DNA from 2 places in the Achromobacter sp. 1011791174 genome. Region 2 is predicted to be linked to the other one. Evidence: riboswitches for the same ligand, from Rfam matches in the RefSeq annotation. Region 2 holds a riboswitch; the other holds the start of a gene.
The links. A riboswitch is a leader RNA that binds a small molecule or an ion and turns the genes downstream of it on or off. The one in region 2 is predicted to bind glycine.

Region 1 (8,780 bases), on a different contig from region 2:
TATGGCCGTCCGCAGCAGGCCGGCCAGTGGCTGGGCTTCGTCTGCATGGCCTGGGCCCTGCCGCGCGGCGCACAGCATCCGATCGAGCTGGCGCTGATGTCGGCCGCCGCGCTGACCTCGCTATCCATTTCGCTGGCCCATGAAGGGTTCCACATGGCGTTCCGCGATGAGCTGACCGGGCTGCCGGGCCGGCGCGCGCTCAACGAAAAGCTGCAACGCATGGGCCGGGTCTATACGCTGGCGATGGCGGACGTGGATCATTTCAAGGCCTTCAACGATACCCATGGCCACGACGTGGGCGACCAGGTGCTGCGCATGGTCGCGGCGCAACTGCGCCGCGTGTCCGGCGGCGGCCATGCCTACCGCTATGGCGGCGAGGAGTTCACGCTGGTGTTTCCCGGCAAGACCGCGGCGGAAAGCATGCCGCACCTGGAAGCCGTGCGGCGCGCCATCGAGGCCTACCAGATGCGCCTGCGCGACAAGCCGGCCCGTCCTCGGACGGACCAGGCGGGCTTGCGCCGCCGTGGCGCCCGCGGCGGACGCAACACGCGGCCGTTGCGCGTGACGGTCAGCATCGGCGTGGCCGAGCGCGGCGACGCGTTGCGCGCGCCCGAGGCGGTCATCAAGGCGGCCGACCAGGCGCTTTACAAGGCCAAGGACGGTGGCCGCAACCAGGTGTGTTCCTACGGCGCGCGCCGGCGCGCCAACTCGGGCTGAAACGGCGCCACGCAGCGTCGGCTCCAAGGGGCGGGAAGTTGCGGCAGGCCGCCAGCGGCGTGTGCCGCCGCAGGGCGCTCAGTCGCCGGCCAGGCGCAGCGTCATCAGTCTTTCGTCGTGCATCACGCCGTTCACGCACAGTCCTTCCGGCTCGACGCCGTACTCCGCGAAGCCCAGGCTCTCGTACAGCGCGCGCGCGGCAAGATTGCCGGCCGTGACGCTCAGCTGCAGCTGGCGCACGCCGCGCATGCCGCCGGCGTGGTCGATGGCGGCCAGCATCAGCCGGCGCGCCAGTCCGCGCCCGCGCGCGGCCGGCGCCACGTACACGCTCCAGATCTGCGCCTTGTGGCGCATCTTCAATCTGTGCTGCCGGCCGACGCCGGTCATGCCGGCCAGCGCGCCGTCGATGAACACGCCGAACATGGCGTTCTCGATGTCGGTGGCGACCCAGGCGCGGATGTCGTCCAGCGTGAGCGTATGTTCCTCTTCGTAACTCGATCCGAACGCTTCAGGCGTTTCGCGCAAGGCGTCCAGGCGCAACTGGCGCAAGGGTGCGGCGTCGGTGGGCGTCAATCGTCGTATCAGCGGATCGGGCATGGCGGGGTGTTGGGAAATGGGCACGCCTTGCGGCGCGGCAATCCAGTATAGGGGGACGCTTGCCTATAATGGTTTTCAACGCCGCTAGCGGTTTTCTCCAAGGAGCCCTCGATGTTCGGTTTCCTCAAGACAAACCATGAAGCCAGGCGCGACGAAGTCCAGGCGGAGTTCGTGGCGCGGGTGGCCGCCGCCGCCCAGGAGTTCGTCCAGGCCGCCGGCTCGGACGGCGCCGGGCTGGACTACACGCCGGGCAGCATCCATGCGCTGGATGCCGCGCTCGAGGCCGCCCACGTCGGCGCGCTGGCCCTGACGCCGATGCAGACCGTGGGCGCGGCCGCCTACCTGTACGAGGTGGCGCGGCGCGAGCACGGCGGGTTGTACGAAGTCTGCGACGACGAGGACCCGGTGGTGCTGGTCTGCGGCGAGTCCGGCGCCCAGGTCTGCCTGGCCGCCATCGCCAAGGTCGAGCGGCGTATCCGTTACGGGCAGGCCGAGGCCATCCCGCCTTACTTCGAACGTTTCATCGCGGCCCTGCATGCCGGCGAGCCCCTGACCCTGCGCTAGATCCCCGTTTTCCCGCCGTCGCGGCGGCCTGCCGCGACGCCGCTGGCGCGCCCGGCGGGGCATATGCGCAACACCCGCGGGCCGCTGCGAGCGCCCCGGGGCGGATTGCCTTGGGACTGAAAGAAAAAGCGCCCTACAATTCGGCCATTCCCGCACCCCGGCGGGCTTACGCGCCGCCTATCCCCAGGCGGTTTATTTACCGCAGTACACTCGCGTCCCTTATACGCGTCCGTTTGCCTTGCCCCAGGAGCGCCTGCATGAAATTCCGCTTCCCCATTTTCATCATCGACGAGGACTACCGTTCCGAGAACGCGTCCGGTCTTGGTATCCGTGCCCTGTCCGCCGCGATCGAGGCCGAGGGCGTCGAGGTGATCGGGGTGACCAGCTATGGCGACCTGAGTTCCTTCGCGCAGCAGCAGAGCCGCGCCAGCGCCTTCATCCTGTCGATCGACGATGAAGAGTTCGACGTGGACTCGCCCGAGGACGTGGCCAGCGCGATCAAGAACCTGCGCGCCTTCATCGGCGAGCTGCGCTTTCGCAACGCCGACATCCCGATCTACCTGTACGGCGAGACGCGCACGTCCGAGCACATCCCGAACGACATCCTGCGCGAGCTGCACGGCTTCATCCACATGTTCGAGGACACGCCCGAGTTCGTGGCGCGCCATATCATCCGCGAAGCGCGCAGCTACGTGGACAGCCTGCCGCCGCCGTTCTTCCGCGAGCTGGTGAAGTACGCGCAGGACGGCTCGTATTCCTGGCACTGCCCCGGCCACTCCGGCGGCGTGGCCTTCCTGAAGAGCCCCGTGGGCCAGATGTTCCACCAGTTCTTCGGCGAGAACATGCTGCGCGCCGACGTCTGCAACGCCGTGGATGAACTGGGCCAGCTGCTGGACCACACCGGCCCGGTGGCCGAGTCCGAGCTGAACGCCGCGCGCATCTTCCACGCCGACCACTGCTACTTCGTGACCAACGGCACGTCCACCTCGAACAAGGTGGTGTGGCACGCCAACGTCGCCGCCGGCGACGTGGTCGTGGTGGACCGCAACTGCCACAAGTCGATCCTGCACGCCATCACCATGACGGGCGCGATCCCGGTGTTCCTGCGCCCGACGCGCAATCACCTGGGCATCATCGGCCCGATCCCGCTGGAAGAATTCCACCCGGACAACATCCGCAAGAAGATCGAGGCCAATCCCTTCGCGCGCGAGGCCGTCAACAAGAACCCGCGCATCCTGACGCTGACGCAAAGCACCTACGACGGCGTGATCTACAACGTCGAAATGATCAAGGAACAGCTCGGCAGCCACGTCGACACGCTGCACTTCGACGAAGCCTGGCTGCCGCACGCGGCGTTCCACGAGTTCTACCAGGACATGCACGCCATCGGCCAGGACCGCCCGCGCAGCAAAGACGCGATGGTGTTCGCCACGCACTCCACGCACAAGCTGCTGGCCGGCATTTCGCAGGCCTCGCAGATCATCGTGCAGGAGTCCGAGACCCGCAAGCTGGATCGCAACGTGTTCAACGAGGCGTACCTGATGCACACGTCCACGTCGCCGCAGTACGCGATCATCGCGTCCTGCGACGTGGCCGCCGCCATGATGGAGCCGCCCGGAGGCACCGCGCTGGTCGAGGAAAGCATCCGCGAAGCCATGGACTTCCGCCGCGCCATGCGCAAGGTGGAATCCGAATTCGGCAAGAACGACTGGTGGTTCAAGGTCTGGGGCCCGAACCGCCTGGTGTCCGAAGGCATCGGCAACCGCGATGAATGGATCCTGGAGTCCAACGAGCACTGGCACGGCTTCGGCGACCTGGCCGAAGGCTTCAACATGCTGGACCCGATCAAGGCCACGATCATCACCCCGGGCCTGGACATGTCCGGCAGCTTCGGCGAGACCGGCATCCCGGCCGCGCTGGTGTCCAAGTACCTGACCGAGCACGGCGTGGTGGTCGAGAAGACCGGCCTGTATTCGTTCTTCATCCTGTTCACCATCGGCATCACCAAGGGCCGCTGGAACACGCTGCTGACCGCGCTGCAGCAGTTCAAGGACGACTACGACCGCAACCAGCCGCTGTGGCGCATCCTGCCCGATTTCTGCAAGGTGCATCGCCGCTACGAGCGCATGGGCCTGCGCGACCTGTGCCAGCAGATCCACGAGGCCTACCGCGAACGCGACGTGGCCCGCCTGACCACCGAGATGTACCTGAGCGACATGGTGCCGGCGCTCAAGCCGTCCGACGCCTTCGCCCGCATGGCGCACCGCGAGGTCGAGCGCGTCGACATCGACAAGCTGGAAGGCCGCGTCACCGGCGTGCTGCTGACGCCGTACCCGCCGGGCATTCCGCTGCTGATCCCGGGCGAGCGCTTCAACCGCACCATCGTGCAGTACCTGCAGTTCGCGCGCGAGTTCAACGAGCGCTTCCCGGGCTTCGAGACCTACATCCACGGCCTGGCCGACGAAGTGGGCGAGGACGGCGAGAAGCGCTACTACGTCGACTGCCTGAAGGAAGAGTGATCCCGCAAGGATCCGGAGCTCCGATGTTGTTTGACGTTGCCGTGCTGGGCGCCGGCGCCGCGGGCATGATGTGCGCCGCGGTGGCTGGCCAGCGGGGCCTGCGCGTGGTCCTGGTGGACCACGCCGAGCGCCTGGCCGAGAAAATCCGCATTTCCGGCGGGGGCCGCTGCAATTTCACCAATCTCGGCGCCGGCCCCGCCAACTTCCTGTCCGAGAACCCGCACTTCTGCCGTTCGGCGCTGGCGGGCTATACGCCGCAGGATTTCCTGGCGCTGCTCAAGCGCCATCGCGTGTCCTGGCACGAGAAGCATCGCGGCCAGCTGTTCTGCGACGATTCCAGCGAATCCATCATCGGGCTGCTGCGCGCCGAGTGCGACGAAGGCCGGGTGGCCTGGCACATGGGCTGTTCGGTGGCCGAGATCGCCCACGGCGAGCAGGGCTTCGAGCTGCGCACCAGCCAGGGCCTCATCCGTGCGGCCAAGCTGGTCGTGGCGACCGGCGGCATGGCGATCCCGCAGCTGGGCGCCACCGATTTCGGCCTGAAGATCGCGCGCCAGTTCGGCCTGAAAATCGTCGAGCCACGGCCCGCGCTGGTGCCGCTGACCTTCGACGCGGCGCAATGGCAGCCTTTGTCGGCGCTGTCCGGCGTGGCGCTGGAAGTGAGCCTGTCCACGGGGCAGGGCAAGGCGCGCGGCGAATTCCTCGAAGACCTGCTGTTCACGCATCGCGGGCTGTCGGGGCCGGCGATTTTGCAGATTTCCAGCTATTGGAAGCCGGGCGAGCCCATCGTGGTGGACCTGGCGCCGGGCCGTGACCTGGCCGCCGAGCTGCTGGATGCCAAGTCCGGAAACCGGCAGCAGCTGCACACGGTGCTGGCCGGGCTGTGGCCCAAGCGGCTGGCCGACGCCTGGCTGGCGCTGGCGGAGCAGGGCGGCAAGCCCGGACTGGCGGCCTTGAGACTGGCCGATGCGCCGGACAAGACGCTGCGCGGGTTGGCCCAGGACATTCATCAATGGACGCTGACGCCCAGCGGCACGGCCGGCTACAAGAAGGCCGAGGTCATGCGCGGCGGCGTGGATACGCGCGGGCTGGACCAGAAGTCCATGCAGGCGCGCACCGTGCCCGGCCTGTACTTCATCGGCGAGGCCGTGGACGTGACCGGCTGGCTGGGCGGCTACAACTTCCAGTGGGCCTGGGCCTCGGGCGTGGCCTGCGGCAAGGCGCTGTAGCGGACGGAATCGGGCGGCGCCGGGAGGCCGCGGACGGCCGCTGCCGGGCGCGCGTCCGGCGGCGATAGGCCGGCCTTATCGCGCGGATTGTGACAATCCCGTTGTGATATCAAATAAAAATAAATATCATTTGTGTTTTTGATAGTGATTCGTTCCCGCCACCGAGGGACGATCTGACGGAGACATCTGATGGCCCATACCTTGCCCGCGCTGCCCTACGCCTATGACGCGCTGGAGCCGCACATCGACGCGCTGACGATGGAGATCCATCACGGCAAGCATCACCAGACCTACGTCAACAACCTGAACGCCGCCCTGGAAGGCGCCGGCCTGTCGACCGATGAACCGGTCGAGTCGCTGGTGGCGCGGCTGGACCAGCTGCCCGCCGCCATCACCGCGGCGGTGCGCAACAATGGCGGCGGCCATGCCAACCACAGCCTGTTCTGGACCGTGATGTCGCCGCGCGGCGGCGGCGCGCCCGACGGCGCGCTGGCGCAGGCCATCGCGTCCGACCTCGGCGGGCTGGACGCTTTCCGCGAAGCCTTCACCAAGGCCGCGCTGACCCGCTTCGGCAGCGGCTGGGCCTGGCTGTCGGTGACGCCGGCCGGCAAGCTCGTGGTCGAGAGCAGCGCCAACCAGGACAGCCCGCTGATGCACGGCAATACCCCGATCCTGGGCCTGGACGTATGGGAGCACGCCTACTACCTGAAGTACCAGAACCGCCGTCCCGAGTACATCGGCGCGTTCTACAACGTGATCGATTGGTCCGAGGTGGCGCGCCGCTACGCCGCCGCCGTGGGCTGATCGCGGTTAGGCCAGCGAGGCGCCCATGAACACATTCAGCCGACACCGGATCCGGCCGGCCGCCACCAGCGTCAGCATCTGGACGCTGGCCGTGCTGGTGTCCTGCCTGGCCCTGTACCAGCTTTGGGTCTGCCTGGACGTGCGCGCGCCGCACGTGGCCGACGCGCTGCTGGGCGGCATGATGGCCGCCGCCGCGACCGCGCTGGGCACGCTGCCCGTGCTGTTCGCCCAGACCTTGCCGCAGAAGGTGCAGGACAGCCTGTACGGCTTTGGCGCCGGCGTGATGTTGGCCGCCAGCGCCTTCTCTCTGGTGGCGCCCGGCATCGCCGCGGCGGGCGAGCTGGGGCATGGCCCCTGGGGCGCCGGCATCCTGGTGGGCGCCGCCATCCTGCTGGGCGCGGCGGTGCTGCTGCTGATGGACCGCTGCCTGCCGCACGAGCATTTCATCAAGGGCAGGGAAGGCATCGAGGCGCATCGCCTGCGCCGCACCTGGCTGTTCGTGTTCGCCATCACGCTGCACAACCTGCCCGAAGGGCTGGCCATCGGCGTGGGCTATGCCGGCAACGACCCGCTGCGCGGCACGGCGCTGGCCACCGGCATCGCCATCCAGGACATTCCCGAAGGGCTGGTGGTGGCGGTGGCGCTGATGGCCGCCGGTTACAAGCGCGCCTTCGCGGTGGCGCTGGGCATGCTGTCGGGCCTGGTCGAGCCGCTGGGCGCGGTGCTGGGCGCTGCCGTGGTGGGCTGGTCGGCGGCCTTGCTGCCGTGGGGACTGGGCTTTGCCGCCGGGGCCATGCTGTTCGTCATCAGCCATGAAATCATTCCCGAATCGCACCGCAAGGGACACGAGGTCCATGCCACCGGCGGGCTGATGCTGGGCTTCGTGCTGATGATGCTGCTGGACACCGCGCTGGGTTAGTGGCGGCGGCTTGCTCCCGGTCTGTCGCGGCCGCCCGAACGGCGCGCGGACTGCCGGGTTTCCTCGCTTTCCGGCGCCCGGGGTTTCGATGTATGCTTGCGCCGCTGTCACGCATGTTGCGGGAGAGAGCGGCCATCACGCTGGCCGCCGCCGAAGGCGCAATTCGCCCGGAATCGCTCAGGTAACCCATACCGTCCATGCTTGCCCTGTCCCGGTTTTCGGTCGACGCGGCAAAACAGCACTCTGGAGAGACCTGGCGCCGCGCCTTTCAGGCCGTCCCGAATGGGGACGTAGCGGGCAGCCCAGGCGCCGAAGGTGCACACCCGCCACGCGGGGCAACTCTCAGGCAAAAGGACAGAGGGGCGGAAGATTCAGCCGTGCCGTGGACGCGTGTCCGCTGGCGGCTTTCCGCAACCCTGGCAACGCTGCCGCTCCGGAGTTCCCGCGCATGTCCGCAACCCTCAAACGCACCCCGCTGGCCGACGAACACATCGCCTCCGGCGCCCGAATGGTCGACTTCGGCGGCTGGGACATGCCGCTGGCCTACGGCTCGCAGTTGGAAGAGCACCACGCCGTGCGCCAGGACGCCGGCATGTTCGATGTCTCGCACATGCTCAACGTCGACGTGACCGGCCCGGACGCCTTCGCCTTCCTGCAACGCCTGGTCGCCAACGACGTGGCCAAGCTGACCGTGCCGGGCAAGGCGCTGTACAGCTGCATGCTCAATCCGCAGGGCGGCGTGATCGACGACCTGATCATCTATTTCTTCGCCGCCGATGAGTGGCGCGTCGTGGTCAATGCCGGCACCGCCGACAAGGACATCGCCTGGATGCAGCGCGTCCGGCAGTCCGGCAAGTTCGACGTGGCCATCGCGCCGCGCCGCGACCTGGCCATGATCGCCGTGCAGGGCCCGAACGCCCGCGCCAAGGTCTGGGCCGCGCGTCCGGCCTGGCAGGCCGCCAGCGAACCGCTGACGCCCTTCGTGGCCGCCCAGGTGGGCGACGACACGCTGGTGGCCCGCACCGGCTACACCGGCGAGGACGGCTTCGAGATCGTGCTGCCCGCCACGCAGGCCGTCGCGTTGTGGCGCGACCTGGCGGCGCAAGGCGTGCGTCCCTGCGGCCTGGGCGCGCGCGACACGCTGCGCCTGGAAGCCGGCATGAATCTCTACGGTCAGGACATGGACGAGCTGATCCAGCCCGACCAGGCCGGCCTGACCTGGACGGTGTCGCTGAAGAACGCCGAGCGCCGCTTCATCGGCCGCGACGCGCTGGAACAATTCGCCACCCCGGCCGCCTTCCTGGGCCTGAAGCTGCAGGAGCGCGGCGTGATGCGCGCCCACATGGCCGTGCGCGCCAAGCAGGGCGCGGGCGAGCTGACCAGCGGCACCATGTCGCCCACGCTGGGCGTGTCCATCGGCTTCGCCCGCCT
Region 2 (21,114 bases):
CGAGGTCCGGCTCGATGACGGCCGCATCACGGTCCAGGCCGATGCCGTGCTGGACGAGGCCGGCGCTGTTGACATCTGCATTGCGCCGCCCCTGCTGGGTTCGGTGTCGGACGTGGTGCTGAACAACCGCGCGCTGATCGAATGGCTGGCGCGCCACCACCGGGGCGGCGGCGAGGTCGCCAGCCTGTGCATGGGCGCGGCGCTGCTGGCGGCGGGCGGCCTGCTCGACGGGCAGGAGGCAGTGGTGCACTGGGCCGCGCAAGGCATGTACGCGCAGCTGTTTCCCGAGGTGCAGTGGGTCAGCGACCGCGTGGTCATGGCCGGCGAGGGCATCTATACCAGCGGCGGGGCTTTTTCGGCCGCGCACCTGGTGCTGCACCTGATCGAGCGCTACGCCGACCGCGACACCGCCATCTGGTGCGCCAAGTATTTCCAGCTGGACTGGAGCCGGCAGAGCCAGCTGCCCTTCGCCGTGTTCATGGGGCAGAAGGCGCATGCCGACCAGGCGGTGCGCGCGGTGCAGGAATACATCGAGGGCCGCTATACCGAGAAGATCACGGTCGAGGCGCTGGCCGACCGCCACGCGATGGGGCGGCGCACGCTGGAGCGGCGCTTCCGCCAGGCCACCGGCAACAGCATCGTCGAGTACGTGCAGCGGGTGCGCGTCGAGGCGGCCAAGAAGCGGCTGGAAAACTCGCGCAAGAGCGTGTCCGAGGTCATGTACGAGGTCGGCTACAACGACACCAAGGCGTTCCGCGACATCTTCAGCAAGTACTGCGGCATGTCGCCGGTGGGCTACCGGGAACGCTACCAGTAGCGTCGCCGCGCAGGCGGCGGCCGGCCTACACAAGGCATACATAATCCGCACAGTTTTTCACATTGCGGCGGGTCGGGCTTTCTACAATTTCCGCGCTACCCGCGGGTTGCGCGCGTCCGCCTGCAGGCGGATCGCGTCCGCGTCGAACTCTCGGAGAACCGCTTGGATCCCTTCCTTGTATCGGCCCACGGCCGGCCGGCGCCGGTGGCGCGCGCCGGCATGCGCGTGCGCGCGCGCCTGGGCGGCGCGTCGTTGTGCGTGGTCCTGGCCTGCGCCGGCGGCGGCGCGGCGGCCGCGCCCGGCAAGGTGCTTGAATCGCAGCAGCGCTACGCGCCCACGGCCGCGCAGCTGGCGCTGGTGGAGCAGTATCGCGGCGCGCCGCTGGAGGACTTTTCCGAAGCGGTGTTCGATGCCGGCAAGACCGACATGCCGTACCGGCTGCTGGCGCCGGCCCGGCCGGTGGCTGGCGAGCGCTACCCGCTGGTGGTGTTCTTTCACAGCTCCGGCGGCATCGGCGACGACAACCTCAAGCCCATGACGGCCTTCACGCGCCTGTGGGCCGCGCCCGATGTGCGACGCAGCTTTCCGGCCTATGTGGTGGTGCCGCAGACGCGCGACCGCAGCGCCAACTACATCAATGACACGCATGGTCTGCGCATATCCCAGCCGGGGGCGCCGCTGGCCGACGTGCTGGCGCTGGTGGATGAGCTGATGCGCCGCCATCCGATCGACCCGGCCCGCGTCTACGCGTTGGGCTTTTCGATGGGCGCGTCCGCCGCGATGGACGCCGCCGTGGCACGGCCCGGCCTGTTCGCCGCGATGGTCGCGCTGTCGGGCGTGCCGCCCGAGCGCAGCCTGGCGCGTTCCGTGGCGCATGTGCCGACCTTGCTGATCCACGGCGACTACGATCAGGAGAATGCCTATGTCGGCGCCCAGGTCTGGGCCGAGGAACTGGCCGCCGCCGGCGGTCGGCCCCGGTTCATCACCTATGTCGGCATGGACCATCGCGTGCCGCCGCAGCTGTTCACCGACGGCGCCTGGCGCCAATGGCTGTTCGAGCAGCGCAAGCCGCGCTAGCGCGCCGTTGTGGACCCGCCCGGCCATGGGACAATACGGCATTCTCTTCGGCCCCGGTGATCCACGATTCCCATGTCCAAGCCACTCATGTCGTTGCTGGTCGGTTTTTCTTCTCCCATGCATGGCGAGGTCAATGGTCCGGCCGTGCCTCCGCCCGACGTCGCGTCCGCCGGCGGCGCGCCCGGCCGGGCGGCGCAGGCATGAGCGGCTACGCACCCATCCGCGACCAATTCCTTCGTTTCGGCGACCTGCGCCCGCAAGGCGCGGGCGAGTGGCGCGGCCCGTTTCCGCTGCCGCCGGCGCTGGCCGAGTTCTACGCCGAAGTCGGGCCGCTGGGCCCCGTGGTCTATGAGCATGTCGGCCCGGTGGGCGTGACCATTCCCGGCACGGCCCTGGGTTTCGCGCCGCTGGCCAAGCTGTGGGTCCGGCAGGCCGGTTATCGCTGGGACGGCAACAGCGGCGAGCGTCTGACGGACTGGCCCGAGGACTGGCTCGTCATCGCCGACCAGCACGCCGATCCGCTGATCCTGGAAATGTCCACCGGCCGCGTCCTGTACGCGCTGCATGGCGCGGGCCGCTGGGATGCGCAATGGCTGGCGCCCGACCTGCGCACGCTGGCCGCCGTGCTGGCGGCCGTGGGCGGTGTTCATGAAGACGCCGGCGACGATCTGTGCGACGACGAGGGCGAGCTGCGCCCCAGGCACCGCGAGGCCGCCGTCCGCGCCGCCGCCGCCGTGCTGGGCGGCGACGAGGCCGCCCGCGCTTTCTTCGATCTGCTGGAATGGTGAGCCCGGCCGCCATCAGCTTGAGGCTATGGCGGCATCAGCAGTCCGAATGGCGCGGCCGCGCCGTCTCTCTAGAATAGCGATCCAGGCGCGCAGGACACGGCGGACGCAAGCCGGCGCGGCGCGCCACGGGGAGAGGGACTCATGGATGGCTGGTGGCTGGTCGCGCTGGGCGCGGCCGTGGCGGGATTCGTGCAGGGTTTGTCGGGCTTCGCGTTCGGCATGGTGTCGATGTCGTTCTGGGCCTGGGCGCTGGATCCGCGCCTGGCGGCCGCGCTGGCCGTGTTCGGCTCGCTGACCGGCCAGCTGCTGGCGGTGTTCTCGGTGCGGCGCGGTTTCGACTGGAAAATGCTGTGGCCCTTCGTGGCCGGCGGGCTGGCCGGCGTGCCGCTGGGCGTGCAGCTGCTGCCCATGCTGGACATGACCTGGTTCAAGGCGGTGCTGGGCGCCATCCTGGCGATCTGGTGTCCGACCATGCTGTTCGCCGCGCGCCTGCCGCGCATCAAGGGCAGCCGGGTCGGCGACTGCGCGGCCGGACTGGTGGGCGGCGTGATGGGAGGCATCGGCGGCTTCACCGGCGTGGTGCCCACGCTCTGGTGCACGCTGTGCGGCTTCGACAAGCACGCGCAGCGCGCCGTCATCCAGAACTTCAATCTGTCGATGCTGGCGGTGACCATGCTGACCTATCTGGGCACGGGCATGATCACGCGCGACATGCTGCCGATGTTCGCGGTGGTCGCGCCCGCCATGCTGGTGCCCACGCTGCTGGGCACGCGCCTGTACATGGGGATCTCGGAGCTGGCGTTCCGCCGCATCGTGCTGGGCCTGCTGACCTGTTCGGGCGTGACCCTGCTGATTTCGGCCGTGCCGCAGTTGCTGGCGCGCTAGCGCGGGGCCATTGCGGCCCCGCGCGGCATCGCTAGTCGGCGGTCGACAGCAGCGCGACGATCTCGCGCAGCTCGGCCGCATCCTCCAGGCGGCGCAGGCGGCGGATCAGCGCCTCGGCCCGGTCCGGCGGCACGGGAGGTTGGGCCGAGGCGCAGCAGGCGCGGAACTTGGCGTCTTGCGCGGCTTCGTCCAGCGGCAGCGCCGGGCTGCCCGGAAACTCGGGCATGTCCAGCGCCAGGCAGCGGCCGTCCCGCAGATGCAGTTCCACGCGCTGCGGGCACATGGCGTTGGGATCGGGATTGCCGTCGTCCAGCACCTCGATGCGGGCGGCCAGCTCCAGCCGGCGCGGATCGGCCAGTGCGTCCGGATCGAAATCCTGGATGCCCACCTGGCCATGCAGGATGGCCGTGGCGACGGTGTAGCCCATGCACAGTCGGGCGGTGGCCGAGTCCATGCCGGGCCGGGCGGGCCGGCCGACCAGGCGCACGATCAGCGACGACGCGTACACCTTCATGCCGGCGATGTCCCCGGGCCGCAGCGCGTGTTCGCGCATCAGCCGCAGCGCGGCGCCGATGCCGCTGTGCGTGGCGCGTCCGGTGGGGTAGGGCTTGTGGCTCATGCGCGCGATCTGGAAGACGCGGCCGACGTCGCCGGCGACTTCGTCCCAGCGCGCCTGGCCGGCGTCGTAGAGCGCGAAATAGCCGAACGGCCCCTCCAGGATGTCGCGCGGGCCGGGAAAACCGGCGCGCGCCAGCTCGAAGGCCGTGACCGCGGCGCGCGCGTTCAGACCGACCTGCAGGCCGACGGCGGGCGAGCCTTCGATGTGCGCCTGCATGGTGCCGGACAGATGGCTGTAGGCCAGGCCGAGGGCGTCGCGCGTGGCGGCCTCGTCCAGGCCGGCGAGCTTGCACAGGGTGGCGGTGGCGCCCAGCCCGCCGCACATGGCTGGCCGGAAGAAGCGCATCGGCGCGCGCTGTGCCAGCGCCACGTGGATGGCGAAGTCCAGCCCTGCGGCCACGGCGGTGATCAGGCGCCTGCCGTCCACGCCGCCCTCGCGCTCGGCATAGCCCAGCGCGGCGGGCGCGATGCAGGCGAAGGCGTGCACCACGGCGCGGTCATGGATCGCGTCGAATTCCTGGTTGAAGACCTGGTAGGCGTTGAGCATGACCGCGCTGGCCAGCGGCAGCCGTTCGCCGCTGGCCCAGACCGTGGCCTCGGCGCCCTGGCCCAGCGCGGCGGCGGCGTGCTTGAGCGCCGCCATGCGCGGGTGGCGCGAGCCCGACAGCCCGACGCCGATGGCGTCCAGCAGGAAGGTCCGGGCGGCGGCGACAGCCTCGGCCGGCAGGTCCTCGTAGCGCAGGCGCTGCAGGTGCGCGACCAGCGCGTCGATGGCGCTGGCGGCTGGCTGGGACGGCTCCGCGTCGCGCGCGGCGGTGGTCTGCGCGCCGCTCATGCCTGGTCTCCCGGCGCGCCGCGCAGCGGCGGCGAGCACTGGCCGGCATACCACGCGTACAGTTCGGCGCCGGTGACGAAGCGGGTCATGGAATGGCGCTGGAGCCGGTCCAGCATGGCCTCGAAATCGGGGTAGCGATGCGGCACGCCCATCAGGTGCGGATGCAGTCCCAGCGTCAGCACGCGCGGCATGCCGGACGCGGCGGCCTCGCGCGCGTAGACGTTGAGCGTGTGATCCAGCCGGCGGCCGAACTCGCCGGTGGCGTGCTTTTCCACGGCATGGATCACGGAATCGTTCAGCTCCAGCGCATAGGGCAGGGCCAGCAGCGGGCGCGGGGCGGCGCGCATCCAGTTGGGCAGGTCGTCCAGGCACCAGTCGAACACATAGTCCACGCCAGCCTGCGCCAGCAGGTCGGGCGTTTCGCTGGTTTCACGCAGGCCGGGCGAGAGCCAGCCGCGCGGGCGCGCGCCGCTGAAGCGCTCGATCCGGTCCAGCGCGGCGGCGATGGCCTCGGCCTGCCCGACGCCGCCGTCCTGCGACAGCGCGCGCTGGTGGATGCCGTGGCCGATGAATTCCCAGCCGGCCTGCAGCAGCGCGTCGGCGGCCGCCGGATAGGCGTCGATGACCGAGGCGTTCAGGCTGGCCGAGGCCGGCAGGCCTCGGCCAGCGATGGCGTCGATCATGCGGGGCAGGCCGCAGCGCAGGCCGTATTCGGCCCAGCTGAAATTGGGCACGTCGGGCACGTTGCCGATGCCGTGCGGCGGGGTGAGGATGGTGCGCGGCATGGGCTGGTCGAACGGCCAGTGTTCCACGTTGACGACCAGGTGGACCAGGATGGGGCGTCCGTCCAGGCCGGCCAGCGGCGGGCGCTGGCGCGGCATCAGGAAGGGAATGCGGGGATTGTTCATGATGTCTGTCGGCAAGTCCGGACGGCGTCAGCGGCCGGTGAAAACGGGGTCGCGCCTTTCGGCGAAGGCGCGGCGGCCCTCGGCGTAGTCGGCGCTGTCGAAGCATTGGCGCACCAGCGCGGCGATGGTCTCCAGTTCGGCGGCGGAGGGTTCGCGCATGGATGCCAGTATCGCCGCTTTCGCCGCCCGCAAGGACAGGGGCGCGTTGGCGGCGATGCGTTGCAGGCGGGCCTGGGAGAGCCGCTCGAAATCGTCCAGCGCGAAACGCTCGTGCAGCAGTCCGCCGGCCTGCGCCTGTTCGGCGTCCAGGGTGCGGGCGGTGTAGAACAGCTCGAAGGCCGCGGCCATGCCGGTCACCGCCACCACGCGGCGCATGTCGGCATAGCCATAGCCCAGGCCCAGGCGCGCGGCGGGCATGCGAAAGCGCGCGCTGGCGCTGGCATAGCGCAGGTCGCAGGCCAGCGCCAGGCCGATGCCGCCGCCCATGCAGGCGCCCTGGATCAGCGCCACCGTGGGCGCCGGAAAGCGCGCCAGCGCGTCCTGTGCCTCGGCAACGGCCTGGTTGTAGGCGGCGGCCGCCTCGGCGCTGTCGCGGGCCTGGTCGAATTCGCTGATGTCGGCGCCCGACACAAAGGCCTGCGAGCCCGCGCCGGTCAGGGCCAGCACCCGCAGGTCCGGCGCTTCGCGCAACCGCGCCAGGCTGGCCGCCAGCTGCCGCCACATGGCCAGCGTCATGGCGTTGCGGCGAGCCGGGTTGCTGATCGTCAGCGTGGCGATGCCGTCACGCAGCGCTTCCTGGATGTGGCCGGCGGGCTGGCCGCCGGCCGGCGAGGACGCGCCGGTCATACCACGCCCTCCGCGCGCAGGCGCGCGATGCCGGCGGCGTCGTAGCCCGCTTCGGCCAGCATCTCGTCGGTGTGCTCGCCCCAGCCCGGCGCGGGCCGGGCGATGGCGGCGGGCGTGCGCGTCAGCGTGACGGGCTGCGAGATCAGGCGGTAGGCCTGGCCATCGTCGCCGGTCACCGACTGTGCCACGCCCAGGTGCCGCACCTGCTCGTCCTCGAATACCTGGGGAATGGTGTAGACCGGGCCGGCCGGCACGCCGGCGCGGTTCAGCAGCTCGACCCAGTGGGCCACGCTGGCTTCCCGGAAGCGCCGCGCCAGCGCCTCGTTGAGCGGGGCGCGGTTGGCCACGCGCAGCTTCTCGGTGGCGTAGCGCGGGTCTTGCAGCCACTGCGGCGCGTTCAGGCAGTCGCACAGGCGCTTCCAGTTGCCCTCGCCGGAGGCGCCCAGGTTGAAGGCGCCGTCGCTGGCCTCGAACAGGCCCATGGGGCTGCTGGTGGGATGGTCGTTGCCGGCCTGTGCGGGCGTATCGCCTTCGTTCAGGTAGCGCGCCGCCTGGAAGTCCATCAGCGCGATCTGGGTATGCAGCAGCGAGCTGTGCACCCACTGGCCCTCGCCCGAGCGCTCGCGCTCCAGCAAGGCCAGCAGGATGCCGACCGCCGCGTAGATGCCGGTGCCGCAGTCGGCCACGGCCAGGCCCGCGCGCAGCGGCCCGCCGCCGGCATGGCCGGTGACCGACATCAGCCCGCCCATGCCCTGGATGATCTGGTCAAAGCCGGGCCGGCCCGCATAAGGGCCGGCCTGGCCGAAGCCGGAGATGCTGGCCAGGATGATGCGCGGGTTGATGGCGCGCAGGTCCTCATAAGCCAGGCCCAGTCGCGCCTTGACGTCCGGGCGCCAGTTCTCGACCACCACGTCGGCGGTGGCGACCAGGCTGCGCAGCACGGCCAGGCCTTCAGGCTTCTTCAGGTTCAGCGTCAGCGAACGCTTGTTGCGGTTCAGGTTCTGGAAGTCGCCGCCGTGGCGGTCGGCGGCGAACATGGCTTCGTTGGGATCGACGCCGGCGGGCGGTTCGATGCGGATGACGTCGGCGCCGAAGTCCGCCAGGATGCGCACGCAGGTCGGGCCGGCGCGCACGCGCGACAGGTCGAGGACGCGAAAGCGCGACAGGGCGGGGGAGGCGGTGATCTTGGACATGGTGGTTCCCATGGGTCAGCGTTGCAGAAACGTGGAGTGAGGCAGGGCGAACTGGCGGGCGAAGGCCAGCATTCGCGCCTCGCTGCCCGGCGCGCCGATCAGCTGCGCGCTGACGGGGCGACCGCGGCCGTCCAGGCCCACCGGCAGCACCAGCGCCGGCAGGCCCAGGAAATTGACGTAGGCGTGATGGCGATGCAGCGCGGCCAGCGCGCGCGGGTCGAAGGCGGGGCTGGAGGTCGTGACCGCGTCGCGGTCCGGCACGCCTTGCGGGAAGCAGGGCGCCAGCAGCAGGTCGGCGTCGCCCAGGCTGCCGGCCAGGAAGGCCGCGCGCAGCGGCGCCGCCTGCGCCAGCGCGTGGCGATACCAGACGGCCGGCATGGCCCAGCCCGGCAGCGCGATGGCGCGGGTCGACGGGGCCAGCGTGTCCAGGTCGCCGCGCACGGCCGCCGCCAGCGCCAGCGCGGCCTCGGCGTGCAGCACGATCTGCGCCAGCCGGTTCAGGCGGTCCAGGTCGGGCAGCGCGGCCGGCTTCAGCCTGGCGGCGCCGCGCAGGCGCTGCTCGAAGCCGGTCAGCGCGGCGGCGACCGTGGGATCTTCCCCCTGCGCATGCAGCGCATTGGCGATACGCCAATCTCGCGGGCGCGCCAGCTCGCGCTCCAGCGCGTCCAGCCGCAGGGGCAACCCGGGATCTTCGTCGCCGGCGGGCAGGGCGGCCGCGAAGACGCTGGCGGCGTCCAGTGCGTCGCGGGCGATCACGCCCACCGTGTCCAGCGTCGGCGCGAGCGGGGCCACGCCTTGCGCGGACAAGCGTCCCGGCGTGGGCTTCAGGCCGATCAGGCCGCAGGTCGCGGCCGGCATGCGGACCGAGCCGGCGGTGTCCGTGCCCAGCGAGGCCGGGCACAGGCCGGCCGCCACCGCGACCGCCGAGCCGCTGGAAGAGCCGCCGACCGCCGCCGCGCTGTCCAGCGGGTTCATCAGGGCTGGCGCGTGCGGGTTCTCCGCCGTGGCGCCGCAGGCATGTTCCGCCATGGCCAGCGCGCCCAGGTTCAGCGCGCCATGCTCGGCCAGCCGCCGCAGCACGGCCGCGACGGGGCGCGGCGCGCCCGTGGCGCGCGGGCGTCCCAGGCGGGGCGCGTGCAGGCCGGTGTCGAAGGCGTCCTTGTGCGCCAGCGGCACGCGGGCGAGCAGCCCGTCCGCGTCGGCGGGGGCCGACGCGGGGGCGAACAGCTGGACCACGCAGCCCAGCGGCGCGGCGCGGCGCGTGAAGCCGGCGGCCAGGGCGGCGACGTGGGCGTCGCGCAGCGGCGGCGCGGCGCGTCGATAGGCCGCGCGCGCGCCGGCCACGGAGAGGAAGGCAGAGGCGTCAATCATGGCCGTCCTCGCGCGGCGCGATCTCGGCGGCCACGGCCGACAGGCGCATCAGCGTGCGGGCGACGGCCCGTTGCGCGTCCGGCGGCACGGCCAGTCCGTGGCTCAGGAAGGCCAGCTCGACCCAGGACTGCCAGTCTTCCTTGCGTTTCTCGTCCATGACGGGTGTCTCCTGCTACGCTTAGGTCTTAAAATAAGATTCCAGTGTCATAAATATATTTATAGAAGTCAAGAAAATAATATGACGAACCGTGCACGCCTGAACCTTTCGATTCCGGGAGCGCCGCGATGAAGGCCGCCGAACGCATACGCCTGTCCATCGAGGAATCCATCCGCGACGGCAGCCTGCTGCCGGGCGACGCCGTGGACGAGCAGCAGCTGATGCAGACCTACGAGGTGTCGCGCACGCCGGTGCGCGAGGCCTTGCTGCAATTGCAGGCGCAAGGGCTGCTCAACAGCCTGCCGCGCGGCGGCATGGTGGTGGCCAAGATGGACGTGGCGCAGCTGCTGGCGATGTGGGAACTGCTGGCCGAGCTGGAGGGCATCGGCGCGCGGCTGGCCTGCGAACGCATGACGCCGGCCGAGCGCGAGGAACTGGCCGCCATCCACGAACGCGCCGGCGCGGTGGCGCGGCGCGAGGACGCGGAAGCCTGGCAGGACCACAACCGGCGCTTCCACGACGCGCTCTACCAGGGCGCGCGCAATCCCTATCTGCGCCAGGAGATCCTGCGCATGCGCTCGCGCACCGGCGCCTACCGCCGCCACGCCTATTCGGCCTTCGGCCACCTGGCTTCCTCGTGGGCGCAGCACGGCGAACTGGTCGCCGCGATCCAGGCCCAGGACGCGGGCCGCGCCGCCACGCTGATGACGCGGCACATGAGTCCCGGCCAGGGCTCGATCAGCTTCGCGTCCTTCATCGCGGCGCTGCCCAAGGATCTGCTGGCCTGAAGCCTGAGGGTCGAGGGAACGGACCGGCGGCGGATTCGGCCCGCCGCGGGTCCGACTGCGGGTAAGTCCCGATTACTGCATTTTTGCGATGCTTCAAAATATATTTATAAGAAATTTAAAAATCTTGATGCGTCGCCCTGCCTGGTTGTAACGGGTTGGGCCCCAACCCAGTCCGGTACACCAAGGAACTAGTCATGGATGCCGTATCCCCGCAGCCCGCCGCACAGCCGGCCCCGCAGCATTCCCGAGGCGATGCCCCGGCCGTCGATTCCGCCCGCATGCACAGCAAGGTCGCGTGGCGGCTGATTCCTTTCCTGATCTTCCTGTTCCTGCTCGCCTGGATCGACCGCGTCAACGTCGGCTTCGCCAAGCTGCAGATGCTGCAGGACCTGCGTTTCAGCGAGGCCGTGTACGGCCTGGGCGCGGGCATCTTCTTCATCGGCTATTTCCTGTTCGAGGTGCCGAGCAATCTGCTGCTGCAGCGCATCGGCGCGCGCAAGACCCTGGCGCGCATCACCATCCTGTGGGGGCTAACGTCGATGGCCATGGCCTTCGTCACGACGCCGTTCTCGTTCTATCTGCTGCGCTTCCTGCTGGGCGTGTTCGAGGCGGGCTTCTTTCCCGGCGTCATGCTGTACCTGACGTACTGGATCCCCGCCGGCCGGCGCGGCCGCATCAACGGCTGGTTCATGACGTCCTTCGGCATCGCCGGCGTGGTCGGCGGTCCGATCGCGGGCCTCATCATGAGCGGCATGGACGGCGTGGCGCCGTTGCGCAACTGGCAATGGCTGTTCGTGCTGGAGGGCATACCCTCGGTGATCGCCGGCATCGTGGTGCTGGGCTACCTGCCGGACCGGCCGCGCCAGGCGCGCTGGCTGTCGGCCGCCGAGCAGACGGCGCTGGAAGCCGAGCTGGAGGCCGAGCAGCGCCACGGCGGCAAGCACGCCAGCTTCGCCCAGGCCCTGCGCCAGCCGGCGCTGTGGCTGTGCACGGCCGCCTACTTCTGCATCGTCGGCGGCAACGCCACGCTGGCGTTCTGGATGCCGTCGCTGGTGCGCGAGCTGGGCGTGCGCGGCGCGCTGGACATCGGCCTGCTGTCGGCGATCCCCTTCACGCTGGGCACCGTGGCGATGGTGCTCAACGGCGCGCACTCCGACAAGACCGGCGAGCGGCGCCTGCATTGCGCCGGCGCCACGCTGGTCGGCGCGGCGGGGCTCGCGCTGACCGCCGCCTACATCGGCAATCCCGTGCTGGCGATGGCCGCGCTAAGCGTATCCGCCATCGGCGTGCTGGGCGCGTTTCCCGTGTTCTGGGCGATTCCGGCGGGTTTCTTGACCGGCACGGCCGCCGCCGGCGGCATCGCCTTCATCAACTCGGTCGGCAACCTGGCGGGCTTCGCCACGCCCTTCATGATGGGCTGGATGAAGGAATGGACCGGCGGCGTGGCCGCCGGCCTGTACGTGGTCGCCGCCATGCAGCTGACCTCGACCGCGATCGTCGCGCTGGCGATGCGCCGACTGGCGCGCTAGCGCAAGGCGACGGGCGGCGAGCCGCTGGCGGCGAACGGCGGTCCGCCGGTTGCGGCCGCGTCCGCGTCGTCTCAGTGCGGCCGCAACCGTTCGCCGACGCTAGCCGCCAGCAATTGCGCGGTGGCCGCCGACAAGGTCCAGCCCAGGTGGCCGTGGCCGGTGTTGTAGAACACGCCCGGCCGCTTGCCCGGACCCACGCGCGGCATCATGTCCGGCGTCATCGGGCGCAGCCCGCACCAGGGCACCACGCGCGCCGTCCTGACGCCGGGGAAGTGGCGGCGGGTCCAGTCCACCAGCGGCTGCACGCGTTCGGCGCGGATGTCCAGGTTGTAGCCGTTGAACTCGGCGGTGCCGGCCACGCGGAAGCGGTCGCCCAGCCGGCTGGTGACGATCTTGGCGGCCTCGTCGAGCAGGCTGACGCGCGGCGCGGCCTCGCGGCTGGCGGCGTCGTCCAGGTGCACGCTGATCGAATAGCCCTTGACCGGATAGATGTTGACCGTGTCGCCCAGCTGCCGCGCGAAGCGTCGGCTGGCCGCGCCGGCGCAGACCACCACGGCGTCGGCCTGGTGCCGGTCGTCGCCGCCGTCCGTGCCGGCCAGGTCCAGCGCGTAGCCCGTGCCGTCGGCCGCGATCGCGGCGACGTCGGCGTCCTGCACGAAGCGCACGCCCAGTCGCTCGCAGGCCTGGGCCAGCCCGCGCGTGAACTTGTGGATGTCGCCGGTGGCGTCGGACGGCGTGTAGAAGCCGGCGTGGCAGGCCGTTTGCAGCGCCGGCTCGATGTCGCGAGCCTCCTCGGGCGTGACCGCGTAGCGTTCCAGGCCGCCTTCGCGCAGCAGCTCGTTGCCGCGTCGCGCGGCCTCGAAGCTGGCGGCGTCGTGGTAGATGTGCAGGATGCCGCGCCGCTCCAGGTCGAAGTCGATGCCTTCGGCCTCGGCCATGTCGTACAGGTGCTGGCGCGCCTCGATCGCCAGCCGGGTGGTGGCGATGGTGTTGCGGCGGTGGTTGGGGATCTGGCGCATGAATTGCAGCAGCCAGGAATACTTGTGCCAGCTGAAGCGCGGATTGAGCAGCAGCGGCGCGTTGCTGCGGCCCAGCCAGCGCAGACCCTTGAGCACGGTGGCGGCGCTGTTCCAGACCTCGGCGTTGCTGGCCGACAGCTGGCCGCCGTTGGCGTAGGAGGTTTCCATCGCGGGATAGCGCTGGCGGTCGTAGACGGAAACGTCGTAACCCTGCTTGCGCAGGACGTAGGCGGACGTGACGCCGGTGATACCGGCGCCAATGATGGCGATGCGGGGCATGATTGCTCCAGATGGCGTGGCGACGGCCGGCCGGCCGCTGCACCCCATCTGTCCCGGTACCTGAGAGCTTTGCCCGGCGCGTGCCGGGGTTCCCCTTCGGTGGGCGCGCAATGCGCCTCTCTCCAGATCGTCTACACCGCGCAGTCCTGTCTGCCTGAGAGTTTCCGGGGCGGTTGCTCCGTCGGCGCCCGCCGCGCGGCCGGGCCGGGGCGAGTCTCTTCTGCGGGGTGTTTGCTACGACCGTGGCAGGATAGCCAAATATTTCGCGTCCTGGAATTCAGGGTTAGTACCAGTATGGGCGTGGCGGCGCTACCATCCTGGGTTCGCGCGGGGCGCGCGCCGGCATGCCGGTCGCCGCCGCCTGGCCCCGCCCGCCTTGCTTGCGCTGTTTTCCGGGAGTTCTCCATGCGCCTGTCCGCCTTGTTCCGCCGCTGCCTGCTGGCCGTTGCCCTTGCCGCATCGCTGCCCGCGTCGGCGCTGTCCCCCATCTACGACGCCGACGCCCGCGTGCGCGCGGCCGTGCTGACGGTGATGAAGCAGCATGAAATCGCCGGCATGGCGGTGGCCGTGACCCGGCAGGGCGAGCAGCATTTCTACAGTTTCGGCCTGGCATCCTGGGAGACGCGCGTCCCGGTCACCAACGACACGCTGTTCGAAGTGGGCTCGATCAGCAAGACCTATTCGGCCACCTTGGCCGCCTATGCGCAGGCGCTGGGTCGGCTGTCGCTGGCGGATCCGGTCGAGCGCCACGTGCCCGAGCTGGCGGGCAGCGCTTTTGGCAAGGTCTCGCTGCTGGGCCTAGCCACGCACACGGCGGGCGGCTTTCCGCTGCAGGTGCCTGACACGGTGCGCGACCGCGCCCAGCTCATGGCCTATCTGCAGGCCTGGCAACCCAGCTACGCGGAGGGCACGCGCCGCACGTATGCCAATCCCAGCATCGGCATGCTGGGCGTGGCCACCGCCAATGCCATGGGCCAGGCCTATGTGCCGCTGATGCAGGGCACGCTGTTGCCCAAGCTGGGCCTGCCCAGCACCTATCTGCAGGTGCCGGCCGACCAGATGGCGCGCTACGCGCAGGGCTACGACAAGCGCAACCAGCCGGTGCGCGTGAGTCCCGGCGTGCTGGCCGACGAGGCCTACGGCGTCAAGACCAGCGCCCGCGACCTGCTGCGCTTCGTGGAACTGAACCTGGGCGGCACCAGCGGCGACGCCAAGCTGGATCAGGCCATCGCCGACACGCACCGGGGCTACTTCGAACTGGGCGGCATGACGCAGGACCTGGTGTGGGAGCAGTATCGCTATCCGGCGCCGCTGGATACCGTGCTGGAAGGCAATTTCAACACGGTCGCCTTCGAGACGCACGACGTGCGCGCGCTGCGTCCGCCGCTGGCGCCGCGCGCCGACGCCTGGATCAACAAGACCGGCGCCACCAATGGCTTCGGCGCCTACGTCGCCTTCGTGCCGGGACGCCGGATCGGCATCGTGATCCTGGCCAACCGCAACTATCCCAACGCCGATCGCGTGCGCCTGGCCTATGAGGTGCTGGATGCGCTGGAGACGGGAGGCCGTTGAGCAGGCGCGTGGGGCAGTCGCGGCGGCGGGCGCTGCCTAGGCCGGTCCGCCGGACGGTCTCCGGTCAGGCGGCCGGCGCCGCGCCGGCGCCGGCCCCGTTCAGCGCCGAGCCGCAGCGCGGCAGCAGGCCCAGCAGCGCCAGCCGGTCGCGCAGCTGCTCCAGCCGCTGCATCCGATACGCGTCCACGTCCACGCCGGCGTAGTCGTAGAAGCCCTGGCCGTCGCGCAAGCCGTTGCGGCCCTGTTCCATGTTGCGCGCGATCACGTCCGGCGCCGCGAAGCGCGGGTCCAGCGCGCCGGCCAGGTAGCGCGAGGCGTAGTAGAGGATGTCGCCGCCGCCCCAGTCGATGAATTCCAGCAGGCCCAGCACCGAGAAGCGCAAACCGAAGCCCAGGCGCACGGCGGTGTCGATGTCCTCGGCGCTGGCCACGCCTTCCTCGACCATGCGGGCCGCCTCGTTCATGGCCAGCGCCTGGATGCGCGGCACGATGTAGCCGGCGGACGGCGCGCACATCACCGGCGTCTTGCCCGCCATGCGCAGCAGCTCCAGCAGCTGGTCGGCGGCGGCATCGCGGGTGGCGGGGCCCCGGCTGACTTCCAACAGCGGGATCAGGCTGGCCGGGTTGAGCCAGTGCGCGTTCAGGAAGCGTTCCGGATGCGCCGTCAGCGCCGCCAGTTCGGTGACCAGGAAGGTGGACGTGGTCGATGCCACCACGGCGTCGGCCGGGCAGGCCTCGTCCAGCCAGCGCAGCGCGTCACGCTTGGCGTCCAGGCGTTCGGGCACGGCCTCGAACACCGCGCGCGCCGCGCGCAGGTCGGCGGCCGCATCGTCCCTCGCGCGCAGCCGCAGCCGGGCCAGCGCGGCGTCGGCCTGGTCCTCGCTCAGCACGCCCAGCCGCGCGAGCATGCCCAGCTCGGCGCGCACGGCCGCGCGGGCCGCGTCGTGGACGCGCGCCTGTTCATCGGCGGCGCGGGGCTTGAGGTCGATCAGTGACACCTCCAGGCCGGCGATCAGGTAGGACGCGGCGATGCCCTGTCCCATGCGGCCGGCGCCGATCACGCACAAGGGGGCGGCCATCTCAATAGCCCTCTTGCAGCAGCGCGCGCATGTCGGCGCGCGACAGCGCGGACAGGCCCAGGTTCTCCAGCGTGCGGCCCTCGGCGTACAGGTCGCGCCCGGTCAGCGCCGAGGCCAGGGCCAGCAGGCCCTGCGCCACCGGCATGGGCACGCCGGCCCAGCGGCCCGTCGACACCAGGAAGGACAGCCCCAGCCGCGTGTCCTCCAGCATGTAGCGGTGGCGGTGCAGGTCGATGGTCTCGCGCCAGTCGCCGCTGTCGGTCAGGCGGCCATGGGCGCCGCGCCCGTACATCCATTCATCGCCTTCCTTGGCGTAGTGGTCGGCCAGCGGGAAATGCGGCGCGCCATAGCCCAGCGCCTCGCGCAGCGCCACGCGCTCGGCGTCCAGCGCATCGGTCACGGCGCGGATGGCCGGCTGGGTGCCTTCGTTGTGGATGTCCCAGCGCTCGAAATGCTGCAAGGGACCGGCGTTCATCAGGATGAGCGGCGGGTGGATGATGGGGCCGGCATTCATGAGCGCGCCGGACAGGCCGTCGCCCGCCGGCTCCACGCTGGGATAGGCCTGGGCCAGCCGCCGCAGCGCGGCATCGGCCAGCCGAAGGGGGAAGACGCCGGTGGGCAGGCGCGTGGCGTAGCCGCTGATGACCACGCGCTGGCCGTGCTTGCGCGCCAGGTAGGGCAGGGTGCCGGTCTCGGCATAGGCGACCTGCGCGCGGTTGCCGGCCTGGCGCTGGGCGCGCGCGAACAGCTGGCAGCCGAAGGTGCCGGGCGGCAGGAACACCACCTGCCCCTCCTCCAGCAGCGGCGCGAGCCGGGGCGCCAGCTCGTCGTGCGTGGTGGCGGGCAGCGGAATGACGATCAGCTCGGCGCCCTGGACCGCGTCGCGCAGTTCGCGCGCCAGCCGCAGTTGGCCGGGGCCGTCGCCGATGGCGATGCGGCGGGTGCCGCGATAGTCGGTGACCTCCAGCCCGCCGGCCTTGGCCAGCGCGGCGCTGGCCTCGGCGTCGCGCCGCCACCAGCGCACCTCGTGGCCTTTTTCGTGCAGGTCCGCGGCGGCCGCGTAGCAGCCGTGTCCGCCTCCGATGACAGTGACGCGCATGATCGTGCTCCTTGATGACGATGCGACGATCCTAGCGGCGCGGATGGCGGCCGGTCTGCGCCGAACGCGCAAGCGCCGTTCCATTCCGGCAAGGGATTCGGGCCGGCCTGGCGGTGTGCTACAAACCACGGCGGGCGCATGCTCCAATTCTCGACATCGCTTTCCAACAGGTCGTCAGCATCATGAAAATCCTTGCCGCAGCGCTATTGAGCCTTTCGTTCCTGGCGGCTTCCGCCGTTGCCGGAGCCGATGCCAGCGCCGATCTCAGTCCCGACACAAATCTGGACGAGGCCGAGCTCGTGGCGACGCTGGAGGGCGGGCATTGGCGCTCCGGCGATGCGAAGGGCACTTACCGGGTGATCCTGGAGAACGTGGGTTTCGAGCACGTCAGCTGCCGCGTCTGGATCGAGTGGCTGGCCGATGCCAGGTCCGGCGGCGCCAAGTCCGGCCAGCCGCCGCGCGTCGTGGCCCGGGTGCCTTACGCCGAGATCTCCAACGGCTTCTGGTCCTGCGGACCGAAGCGCAACGGCCTGTCGGGCGTCACGCTGACCATACCCGCCAAGCATGCCTATTCGGGCGAGGCCCGCAAGTTCCAGGCGGTGCTGGGCGCGCCGGGCGAATACCGCCATCGCGGTGCCGGCGGCTGAGCCCAGGCGCGGGCGGCGGCCCGTGCCGGCGCTAGCGGCCGCGCAGCGTGTCCGACGGCCGACAGCCGTAGCGCTTGCGGTAGTGGCTGGCGAAGTGGCCGAAGCTGGTCACGCCGTGGCGCAGCAGGATGTCGGTGACGTTGTCGCCCGGCCCGGCCTGTTCCAGCGCCGCGTGCACGCGCGCCAGCCGCAGGCCGCGGATGTAGTCGATGGGGCTCTGGCCCAGGAAGCGCGCGAAGCCGTTCTGCAGGGTGCGCGTGGACACGCCGGAGAGCGCGGCCAGCTCCGCCAGGGTGACGGCTTCGTCCAGATGGCTTTCGATGTAGTCGCGCGCGCGCCTGACGTGCAGCGGCAGCGGCTGCCGGCGCTCGGCGCGCAGCGCGTCGCTGTAGTTGTGCGGCAGCTGCATCAGCAGCAATGACATCAGGTAGTCCGGGAAGCCCGCCGCCAGCGCCGGCGCCAGCCGGTCGATGTCGGGGTCCTGGTGCAGCCGGCACAGATAGTCCAGCGTCTGGCGCACCGCCGCCATGCCCGACGAACCTTCGGCCACGTCCACGTCGAACACCAGCGGCGCCCTGAGCGGACGCTCCAGCAGCTGTTGCAGGCGGCGTTCCAGCGCCGGCCGCTCCACCCGCAGGATCAGGCTGCGGCAGTCGCTGCCGACGCGGATGAGGCTGCGTTCGGAGGGCGAGGAGACGGTCAGGCTGCCGGCGCGGATGGCGGCGCTGCGGCGACCCAGCTCGACCATGCCGCTGCCGGCCAGCGTGGCGCGCACCAGGTAATAGCTGGCGATATCGCCGGCGTCGATCTCGACCTCGGCGCCATAGCGCAGGTCGAACAGCGCGGCGCTGCCGAAATACACGCCGTACAGGCGCGACTGCAAGGGATTTCCCTGAGGCACGCGCATCTGGTGCGACCACAGGTGATGGCTGACCTGATCCCGGATCTCGGCCATGTTGGCCGAGTCGAGCAGGCAATGGCGTTGCAGCGGAATCGAGTCTTGGAACATGCTTTCCTGCGCCCCGGGAACAGTGCTTGCGCGCCCCGTATAGAGCCGCGCCCGGCAAAGGCCTACAACTGACGGACCAGGCCGCGCCCGCCGGGCCGGCCTGGGAACTCCAGGACGGGCGCCGCGCGGCGGCCGGACCTGGCGCACACAAGCAGGCGATGCGCGGCCGGCCGGAACAAGGCTGGCGCGACAGCGCCGCCACGCAAGGGAAAAGACATGACTGGCGATATCCCCGACAGCGCGCCCGCGCGCCGCTACGCCTACGAATGGTACGTGGTCCTGGTCTGCATGCTAGCGTACATATTTTCCTTCGTCGACAGGCAGATCCTGGCGCTGATGATCGAGCCGATCAAGCGCGACCTGGGCCTGAGCGACACGCAGTTCAGCCTGCTGCACGGGCTGGCATTCTCGCTGTTCTACGCCTTCATGGGCATCCCCATCGCGCTGTTGGCCGACCGCTATTCGCGGCCGCGCATCATCGCCATCGGCGTGGCCTTCTGGAGCCTGGCGACCGCCGTCTGCGGCCTGTCGCGCAACTTCGCCCAGATGTTCCTGGCGCGCATTGGCGTGGGCGTGGGCGAGGCGGCGCTGTCGCCCGCCACCTACTCGATGCTGAGCGACATGTTCCCGCGCGACCGGCTGGGCCGGGCAGTGGGCGTGTATTCGATCGGCTCGTTCATCGGCGGCGGACTGGCCTTCCTGATCGGCGGCTATGTGATCAACCTGCTGAAAAGCGTGGACACCGTGGCGCTGCCGCTGCTGGGCGCGCTGCGGCCCTGGCAGGTGACGTTCTTCGTGGTGGGGCTGCCGGGCCTGCTGGTGGCGCTGCTGATTCTGCTGACGGTGCGAGATCCCGGCCGGCGCGGCCTGCGCCTGGGCGCCGACGGCCGCGCCAGCAAGCCCGCCATCGGCGACACCTTCCGCTTCCTGGCGCGGCACCGGCGCACCTTCTGTTGCCACTTCCTGGGGTTCTCGTTCTACGCGATGGCATTGTTCGCGCTGCTGGGCTGGACGCCGGCCTTCTACATGCGCAAGTTCGGCCTGTCGCCGACCGAGGCGGGCTACATGCTGGGCGCGGTGGTGCTGGCGGCCAACACCGCCGGCGTGTTCTGCGGCGGCTGGCTGATGGATGCGCTGGCGCGGCGCGGCCATGCCGACGCGCCGCTGCGGGCCGGCGTGATCGGCGCGGCCTGCATGGCGGCGCCGGCGGTGGCGTTCACGCAGGTCGATTCGCTGTGGCTGTCGGTGGGGCTGCTCCTGCCGGCCATGTTCTTCGCGTCCTTTCCCATGCCCACGTCGACGGCCGCGATGCAGATCCTGCCGCCCAACCAGCTGCGCGCGCAGGTCTCGGCGCTGTTCCTGCTGATCTCCAACCTGATCGGGCTGGGCCTGGGCACCACGGCGGTGGCCTTGCTGACCGACCGCTGGTTCCGCGATCCGGCGGCGGTGGGGCAGTCGCTGTCCGCGATGATCGGCGCGGCGGCGGTGGCCTGCGTGGTCCTGCTGGCGATGGGCTGCGGCAGCTACCGGCGCAGCCTGGCCGCCGAGGCGGCGCCCGGCGCGGCCGAAGCGTCCGATGGCGCGGCGCCGCTGACGGCGCGGCCGGCCTCGACCGCGTAGCGGCTACGGGCTGCGGCGCCGGGGCGCGACAATTCGTCGCGGTTCGGGCGACGCCACCGGCGCGCCGCCGCGTGTGCCTGCGGCGATAATCCGCGCATGACCTACCAACTCCTGAAAATGCTTCATGTCGCGGCCGTGGCCGCGTGGCTGTGCGGCTCGCTGTTCGTGTCGCTGTTCCTGCTGACGTCCCAGCCGCAGGAAGGCGAGGCGCCCAAGGAACGCAAGATGCTGGGCGCGCTGCGCCGCTGGACCCTGTTCGTGACCACGCCGGCCATGGCCCTGAGCTGGCTGGTCGGCCTGCACCTGGCCATGAGCCTGGGCTGGTTCGCGATGAACTGGATCTGGGTCAAGATCGGCATCGCGGCGGTGCTGTCGGCGCTGCTGGGCATCCAGAGCGCGGCGCTGGGCCGCATGGCGCGCGGCGCCGGCGGACGGCCGCCGGCGCTGGATCTGTATGCGCCGTTCACGGTGCTGGCGGCCGCGGCCATCGTCACGCTGGCGGTGGTCAAGCCGTTCTGAGCGGCGCGGTCCGGCCGCGTCCGCGTGTGGCGCCTCCAGGCTGCTTGCCGCAATCCGCAATGGGCCGGCATATGCGCCCGCGCCATATGGAAACACCCGTGTAATAAGGACTCAACCAAGTATTCGTTCGCCCGCGATAAGCGCGTCCCTAGAATCGTCTCACTCTCATAACTGCACAGACTTAGAGGCGATTCCATCATGACTACCCGTTTTTTCATCGCCGGACTGGCCCAGGACGAAACGCAGCCCGTCGGAGAGCGGCAAGCGCACGCGGCGCGCTCGGCGCGCGGGCGGTTTTTCAAGCGCTTGCTGGGCGCGATCCTGGCCTCGGCCGCCATGTTCCACGGCCCGGCCTTCTCGGCCGATCCCAAGCCCTTGAAGGTCGGCGTGCGCGGCGGCGTGGACGAGCAGATCTGGGAAGTGGTGGCGCGGGTTGCCAAGAAGAACGGCCTGGCCGTCG

Region 1: it holds a riboswitch for glycine, as region 2 does, so the genes downstream of both, gcvT (glycine cleavage system aminomethyltransferase GcvT) here and AC6LJ5_RS23385 (D-amino acid dehydrogenase) in region 2, are expected to answer to the same signal.

The regions. Positions count from the first base shown of each region.
Region 1 covers NZ_JCBANH010000145.1:1,204-9,983, forward strand. The annotation lists gene AC6LJ5_RS28865 (GGDEF domain-containing protein) at 1-717, shown strand, start outside; gene AC6LJ5_RS28870 (GNAT family N-acetyltransferase) at 796-1,338, opposite strand; gene AC6LJ5_RS28875 (hypothetical protein) at 1,426-1,878, shown strand; gene AC6LJ5_RS28880 (arginine/lysine/ornithine decarboxylase) at 2,136-4,397, shown strand; gene AC6LJ5_RS28885 (BaiN/RdsA family NAD(P)/FAD-dependent oxidoreductase) at 4,421-5,626, shown strand; gene AC6LJ5_RS28890 (superoxide dismutase) at 5,816-6,430, shown strand; gene AC6LJ5_RS28895 (ZIP family metal transporter) at 6,456-7,349, shown strand; glycine riboswitch at 7,459-7,553, shown strand; glycine riboswitch at 7,583-7,717, shown strand; gene gcvT (glycine cleavage system aminomethyltransferase GcvT) at 7,798-8,780, shown strand, end outside.
Region 2 covers NZ_JCBANH010000084.1:6,817-27,930, reverse strand. The annotation lists gene AC6LJ5_RS23450 (GlxA family transcriptional regulator) at 1-817, shown strand, start outside; gene AC6LJ5_RS23445 (carboxylesterase family protein) at 980-1,894, shown strand; gene AC6LJ5_RS23440 (hypothetical protein) at 1,967-2,098, shown strand; gene AC6LJ5_RS23435 (hypothetical protein) at 2,095-2,682, shown strand; gene AC6LJ5_RS23430 (sulfite exporter TauE/SafE family protein) at 2,824-3,567, shown strand; gene AC6LJ5_RS23425 (MmgE/PrpD family protein) at 3,599-5,020, opposite strand; gene AC6LJ5_RS23420 (polysaccharide deacetylase family protein) at 5,017-5,928, opposite strand; gene AC6LJ5_RS23415 (enoyl-CoA hydratase) at 5,956-6,774, opposite strand; gene AC6LJ5_RS23410 (CaiB/BaiF CoA transferase family protein) at 6,771-7,967, opposite strand; gene AC6LJ5_RS23405 (amidase) at 7,983-9,338, opposite strand; gene AC6LJ5_RS23400 (hypothetical protein) at 9,331-9,495, opposite strand; gene AC6LJ5_RS23395 (GntR family transcriptional regulator) at 9,624-10,283, shown strand; gene AC6LJ5_RS23390 (MFS transporter) at 10,478-11,812, shown strand; gene AC6LJ5_RS23385 (D-amino acid dehydrogenase) at 11,884-13,110, opposite strand; glycine riboswitch at 13,157-13,238, opposite strand; glycine riboswitch at 13,242-13,343, opposite strand; gene ampC (class C beta-lactamase) at 13,516-14,682, shown strand; gene AC6LJ5_RS23375 (3-hydroxybutyryl-CoA dehydrogenase) at 14,747-15,760, opposite strand; gene AC6LJ5_RS23370 (NAD/NADP octopine/nopaline dehydrogenase family protein) at 15,762-16,859, opposite strand; gene AC6LJ5_RS23365 (hypothetical protein) at 17,042-17,506, shown strand; gene AC6LJ5_RS23360 (AraC-like ligand-binding domain-containing protein) at 17,538-18,515, opposite strand; gene AC6LJ5_RS23355 (spinster family MFS transporter) at 18,732-20,135, shown strand; gene AC6LJ5_RS23350 (CopD family protein) at 20,232-20,654, shown strand; gene AC6LJ5_RS23345 (MetQ/NlpA family ABC transporter substrate-binding protein) at 20,991-21,114, shown strand, end outside.